Regions from separate parts of the Acidovorax sp. GW821-FHT09B03 genome, predicted to be linked through region 1. Evidence: predicted binding sites of a transcription regulator. Region 1 holds the regulator's gene; each other region holds the start of a gene.
The links. Region 1 encodes FNR, which switches genes on or off when oxygen is low (the NO sensors DNR and NnrR bind a similar motif). Its sites were predicted from a motif close to TTGATNNNNATCAA; they were not measured.
Positions count from the first base shown of each region.

Region 2: a site for FNR is predicted at 980-993, ahead of AC07PA_RS26430 (universal stress protein). Genes of this name have one in related genera too.
Region 3: a site for FNR is predicted at 1,177-1,190, ahead of azu (azurin). Genes of this name have one in related genera too.

Region 1 is NZ_JBWKPP010000018.1:45,326-47,521, reverse strand. It holds gene hemN (oxygen-independent coproporphyrinogen III oxidase) at 1-331, opposite strand, end outside; gene fnr (fumarate/nitrate reduction transcriptional regulator Fnr) at 504-1,223, shown strand; gene AC07PA_RS25645 (histidine phosphatase family protein) at 1,228-1,836, opposite strand; gene AC07PA_RS25640 (MBL fold metallo-hydrolase) at 1,808-2,196, opposite strand, start outside.
Region 2 is NZ_JBWKPP010000019.1:52,658-54,853, reverse strand. It holds gene AC07PA_RS26435 (MBL fold metallo-hydrolase) at 1-871, shown strand, start outside; gene AC07PA_RS26430 (universal stress protein) at 1,053-1,874, shown strand; gene AC07PA_RS26425 (universal stress protein) at 2,065-2,196, opposite strand, start outside.
Region 3 is NZ_JBWKPP010000010.1:93,880-96,075, reverse strand. It holds gene AC07PA_RS18715 (3-deoxy-D-arabino-heptulosonate 7-phosphate synthase) at 1-270, opposite strand, end outside; gene AC07PA_RS18710 (hypothetical protein) at 270-539, opposite strand; gene azu (azurin) at 619-1,083, opposite strand; gene AC07PA_RS18700 (diguanylate cyclase domain-containing protein) at 1,279-2,196, shown strand, end outside.

The DNA.
Region 1 (2,196 bases):
GCTGGCTCACCACCTGGCCCGTGCCGCAGTGGGCCGTGTGCAGCTCCACCTCGCGCGCCAGGTAGCGCAGGTACACGTCGCCCCGGTCGTGGTGTTTGGTGATGATCTTGTTGCAGGCGCAGTAGTAGCACAGCGACTCGCAGAACGGAATGTGCACATACAGCGACAGCGGCAGCGCCTTGCCCGGCGTGCCCGCCTTGCGCTGGGCCAGGGCCAGCACATAGTCGCTTTCGCCAAAAGCCTCGACGAAACGGTCGGCCGTGGGGTAGGAGGTATAGCGGGGGCCCGGCACGTCGAAACGGGTCAGGAGTTCGGGCGTCACAGCGGTCATGGGGAGCGTTTCCTTGTTGGATATGCACTTTGCCGCAGGCCTACGCCCCCGTCCTTGACCTGGATCAAGTGTTGCGAGGCCCACAGGGCCCACAATTTGATGCATGTCAGCCACCACCACGCTCCTTTCGCCGGATGCGATCCGTTCGCAACCTCCAACAGCTGCTGCGCCCATGAACCCGCTCACCATCAAAGTCGCCTGCTCCAACTGCAACCTGCGCGAGCTGTGCATGCCCGTGGGCCTGAACGACGCCCAGTTGGAACGCATCGACGAGATCGTGGCCACGCGGCGCAAGGTCAAGCGCGGCGGCACGCTGTTTCGCAACGGCGAGACCTTCACCTCGCTGTACGCCATCCGCACCGGCTTCTTCAAGACCTGCGTGGCCACCGAGGATGGGCGCGACCAGGTGACGGGCTTTCAGATGGCGGGAGAGATCATCGGGCTGGACGGCATCGTCAACGACCACCACACCTGCGACGCCGTGGCGCTGGAGGATGCCGAGGTCTGCGTGATGCCCTTCGACCGCATCGAGGAACTCTCGCGCGAGGTCACGGCCCTGCAGCACCACGTGCACAAGATCATGAGCCGCGAGATCGTGCGCGAGCACGGCGTCATGCTGCTGCTGGGCAGCATGCGCGCCGAGGAGCGCCTGGCGGCCTTCCTGCTGAACCTGGTGCAACGCCTGCATGCACGCGGTTTCTCGCAGTCCGAGCTGGTGCTGCGCATGACGCGCGAGGAGATCGGCAGCTACCTGGGCCTCAAGCTCGAAACCGTGAGCCGCACCTTCTCGAAGTTCGCCGAGGACGGCATCGTCGAGGTCAAGCAGCGCCATGTGCGCATCCTGGATACGGACGCGCTCAAGCGCATCGTGAACTCGCAGACGTGTAGCTAAAACATCAGCCCTGGACCTGCAGGCGGGCCAGCACCTCGGTCTTGCCGCTGCGGTCGGCCCGCAGGATCAGCGCCTCGCCCGAGCTGGTGTTGGTGCTGGCCAGATCGGACAGCACGAACATGTGGGTGAACCAGGCCTCGAAGCCACCGCGCCGTGCCGACGCGGCCACCAGCGCCTGGCGCAGCTCGCGCAGATGGCTGGCACCGGTAGTCTCCGGCGCGCCGCGCGGCGAACCCAGCGCGGGCCACACCTGGGGCGCGGCAAATGCCAGAGTAGCACTGTCGATGCAGCGGCACCAGGGGCTCGAAAGCACCTTGGACGGCTGCAACTGGCGCTCCCTGAACCACACCCCGGTGCGCCGTGCCTGCTCGCGCCCTTCTTCGCTGAGGTTGCGCTGCGTGCCGCAATCGCCCAGGCGAAACCCCGGTGGATCGAAGGTGCCCGGTGCCAGCGCATGGCGGAACGCAGCCACCACCCCGCCCTTGCGCAGCAGGGCATCGGCGTCGGAGTCCTGGGCGGCCCAGGCATGCAGCGTGGTCCACGCCAGCCCTGCGCCCAGCAGGGCGCGCCGGCCAACGACCGCCTCAGGCTGCGGGCTGGAAGGCATAGCCATTGCCCGATGCAGCCATGCGCCCGAATGCCGGGAACGGGAAGTGGAAGCCCCCCAGCATGGCCCTGCTGGCAGTAATGCGCTGGAACACCTCGCGCCGCACCTTGCGCGCGGCCTCGGCATCCATGTCGAAGGTCACGGCCCAGTCGGGGTTGCGTGCGAACAGGGCCGGCACATTGGTCAGGTCGGCCACGTAAAAGAAGTTCTGGCCGGCGGACTTGAGCTCGAACAGGGTGTGGCCCGGCGTGTGCCCATAGGCCGCCACGGACTGGATGCCTGGCGCCACTTCGGTGCCCGCGCCGAACTGCACCAGCGTGTCGGCCGGCATGGTTGCAAAAGTGCGGCGCACGTTCTCGAAGGCGC
Region 2 (2,196 bases), on a different contig from region 1:
GCAAGACCCCGCACAACCCCAGGTTCAGGCCTTCTTCGACCCCGCCACCTGGACCGTGACCTACGTGGTCTTCGACCACCCGGGCGGGCATTGCGCCATCGTCGACCCGGTGCTCGACTACGACCCCAAGGCCGGCCGCACCCGCACCGCATCGGCCGGCAAGGTGGTCGACTTCGTGCGCGCGCAGCGCCTCACGGTGCAGTGGATTCTGGAAACCCATGCCCATGCCGACCACCTCACGGCCGCGCACCACCTGCGCGAGGTGCTGGGCGGGCAGATCGCCATTGGCGCCGCCATCACCCAGGTGCAGGAGGTGTTCAAGGGCATCTTCCACCTGGAGCCGGGCTTTCATGCCGACGGTGCGCAGTTCGACCACCTGTTCGCCGATGGCGAGGCGTTCCGCATCGGCAGCCTGCACGCGCAGGCCCTGGCGGTGCCGGGCCACACCCCGGCCTGCATGGCCTACCAGGTGGGCGACGCCGTGTTCGTGGGCGACACCCTGTTCATGCCCGATGTGGGCACGGCGCGTTGCGACTTTCCGGGCGGCAACGCGCACACGCTGTACCAGTCCATCCGCCGGCTGCTGGCCCTGCCGCCCGAGACGCGCCTGTTCATGTGCCACGACTACCCGCCCGCCGGCCGCGAGCCCGCCTGGCAGACCACGGTGGCCGCGCAGCGCGCGCACAACATCCACGTGCACGACGGCGTGGGCGAGGATGAATTCGCCGCCATGCGCATGCGCCGCGACGCCACGCTGGAGATGCCGGTGCTGATCCTGCCCTCGGTGCAGGTCAACATCCGCGCTGGCGACCTGCCGCCCAAGGACGACAACGGCGTGGCTTACCTGCGCATACCGCTCAATGCCTTGTAGATCGAGATGCCGATGCTGCAGCCGGCTTTGATGGGATGGCCTCCAGTATCGTGCCCTCGGAAAAGGGCGGCCGCCAGCCTTGTTTGGAATGCGGGGCATGATCCGGAGCTGATGCAGATCAAGGGTGATTGAGCGAGGCCGTATACCGTGGCTGTACCTGGTCAATTCCTGAAGGGTAGCCATGCAAAACATGAAGTCAATTCTGCTGCACGTTGATAGCTCCGCAAAGGCCGGCGAGCGCATCGGAGTGGCGAGACATCTGGCCGAAAAGTTCGATGCATCTGTGATCGCACAGCCATGCATGCTTTCCGCCGTGATGCTGTATCCGTACGCTCTCGGGGGCGCTACTGCAGTCCTCAAGCATGCACATGAATCCGACGATGACTGCTTGCGTAAAGCGCGCAGGCTATTCGATGAGTTTGGTCAAAATTCAGCCAGAATGCGCTGGGCGGAACCTTTGCCCGAAGGACCATGGGGTTTTGCCAGGAGGGCACTCTATGTCGACCTTTTGGTCATGGGGCAGCGTGAAGAAGATGATCCTGCGGCTGGCCTGCTGCCCTCGGATTTTCTGCCAAGTGTCCTGGTTGAGTCGGGACGGCCTGCATTGATCTTGCCTCGGGTGGGACGCGTCGACTCTGTGGGAGATTCCGTGGTGGTTGCCTGGAAGGAAACGCCGCAAGCCTCTCGCGCACTTGCCGCCTCCCTGCCTTGGTTACAGCACGCCAAGCACGTGCTGGTCGTTACCGGCAGCGCATCGGAGCAAACCAGGAATCCGTTCTTGGCCGGCTATCTTCAAGCCCATGGCATCAAAGCGAATTACCGTGACATCCAAGGTGGCGATGGCGAAGTTGGTGAAAGCATTCTCTCTTCGTGTGCTGACGTGGGTGCAGACCTTCTCGTCATGGGGTGTTATGGACATAGTCGATCTCGCGAATGGATCATGGGGGGCGCCACCAGATCCGTATTGAACGCGATGACATTGCCCGTATTGATGGCCCACTGATACCTTGTCGGCACCACAGTTGGGTCGCCGGCCTTCCAAGCGATGGAGTGCCCCAAGAAGCGAATTTGCTTGGACCGTGTCAGCCTGCCGGCTCACAGCTCTTTCATTGATGGTTGAAGGGCCGCATGCGCAATGGCCTGCTTGTCAGCGGGCGTCTGCCGCATGAGGAGAATCGCCTGGTGCGGACGCTCTATTCGTCGCCGCGAACGACGAGGACAGGGACCGGGGCCGTCCGCATAATCTGCTCGGCACCGCTTCCCAGCAGAACCCTTCCCAGGCCCTTGCGGCCGTGGGTCCCCAAAACAATCAGGTCTGCCCTCCA
Region 3 (2,196 bases), on a different contig from region 1:
GGCCGCGTCCCCATCCTCCGTGCGCATGGCCTCGCGGATCAGGTGGGCCAGGGCCTCCAGGAACGACTGCCGCGTGGCCGCATCGGGGCGCTGCGCGCCGGCCCGGGCCCGGCGCACCTGTTCGAGGGCCAGGGCCATGGCGGCCGTGGGGCCGGCCTGGGGTCCTGCCTCAGGCTCTGCAGGCAGCCGGTAGCGGCGTGCAGCCGTGCGCAGCACCTGGTCGAGCAGGGGCGGGCGCAGAGGCAGGGACGGTGCCCCCGTTTCGGACATCAACCCGTGCCGCCTGTGGGCTCGGGTCCGGCGCCACGGTGGGACTTGGTCCAGTCGTAGGGCGAACCATCGGGCAGGAGCCGGGCTTGCACCGTGCTCACCCCGGCACGCCCCACGCTCTCGCTGAGTTCGCTGGAAAGGCTCACATGGCGCTTGCCGGCCTTGCGCTTGTCTTCGCAGAACTGCAGGGCCGGCATCAGCTGGCCCGGGTCGAAGACCTGCATGGCGGGAGTGCCGGGTGCTTCCAGCCAGTAGACGACGATGCTCATGGGCGACTTTCTTCGGGTTCTGCCCCCGATTCTCGCCTGCCTGTCGCGCGTTGGCTGGATGCGCCCGGGTTGGGGGGCCTTACCTGGCCAGCGTCAGCGTGCCCTTCATCAGGCTGGAATGGCCCGGGAAGGAGCAGAACCAGGCGTAGGCCTCTCCTGCCTTGAGCCTGGCCACGTCGAAGCCCACCGCGTCGGCCTCGCCACCGCCGATGACCTTGGTGTGCGCGATCACGCGGGTATCCCCGGCCTTGACGTAGGCCTTGTCCACACCGGCCGCCATGCCATCGGCAGCCACGCCCTGGGCGTCGGCCGCCTTGGTCAGCACCCAGTTGTGGCCCATGGCCGTCTTGGGCAGCTTGCCCACGTGCTTGAGCTTCACGGTGAACTGCTTGCAGCTGGCAGGCACGGCGATGCTCTGCTTGTTGAACTGCATGGCATCGTTGCCTTCGATCTCCACGTCGCAGGTGGCGGCCAGCGCCGGACCGGCGAGCAGGGCGGTCAGCAGCAGGGCGGCGGAACTCTTCATCATCATCCTGGTCGTCATTGTCGATTTCTCCATTGGTAAAAAGGCGCTTGCATGCCCGGCGAGGGAGGCCGGGCTTGGCGATGAGTGGACCACCGCTGGCCGCTGGGCTCCTTGATGTGCATCAACGGCGCGCGCGCCCTCTTGCAGCGGCAATCCGGTGGGGACAGGGGAAGGCCCGGTATTTCGGGACCCCGGCTTGAGCTAGCATGGTCCATGGCCGAGAATTCCCCACCCATGCCCCTGCGCGCCGAGCAACCCGGCCGCCGGCTGGGGGCATTGCTGACGGGCGCCAGTGCCCTGCTTGCGGCGCTGCTGTGTGGCCTGGTTCTGTGGGTGCTGTCCTCTTCGCGGCAGAACCACGAAGAGCGAGCCCGCACCACGGCGGAAAGCCTGGTGGCGATCACCGGTGCCAACGTGGGCTCCGAGCTGGGCCTGATCGATGCCGTGCTCAGGATGACGATGGATGACCTCCTGCGCAGCGGATTTGGCTCGCGTGTGGCGGGCGACGACATCCAGCGCCTGCTCGATGAGCGGCGCCACCTGCTCCGGGGCGCCGAAGGCTTTCGACTGGCGGATGAGAAGGGCGCCGTGCGGTGGGGCAATCAGGTGGGAGGGGCGATGGTACCGTCCATCGCTGGCCGGGAATTCTTCCAGCAGGCCAGCCAGTCCGTATCGGGCGATCCCATCGTTTCCCGACCCGTGGTCTCGCAGGTCTCAGGCAACTGGGTGATCGTCATCGCACGCCCCCTGCGCGTGAATGGTCAGTTCGCGGGGGTCCTGTACGCGACCATCCGGGTGGACCACTTTGCACAGATGTTCCACGGCTACGAGCTGGGTGAGCGCGACGCCATCACGCTCCGGACGCGGGATCTGCGTTTCGTGGCATGGATGTCGCCCGGGAACGAGGTCCATGTCGAGATTGGATCGACCCAGGTCTCCGATGAGCTGCGGGCTACCCTGGCGATCAAGCCTTCATCCGGCGTCTACACGGCCGCTTCTGCGACCGATGGAGTGGAGCGGACGGTCGCCTACCGTGAAGTGCAGGGCTGGCCGTTCATCGTCTTTGCAGGGCTCAACAACCAGCATTTCTTCCAGCCCCTGGCGCAGGAGGCACGCACACTGTCGCTGATG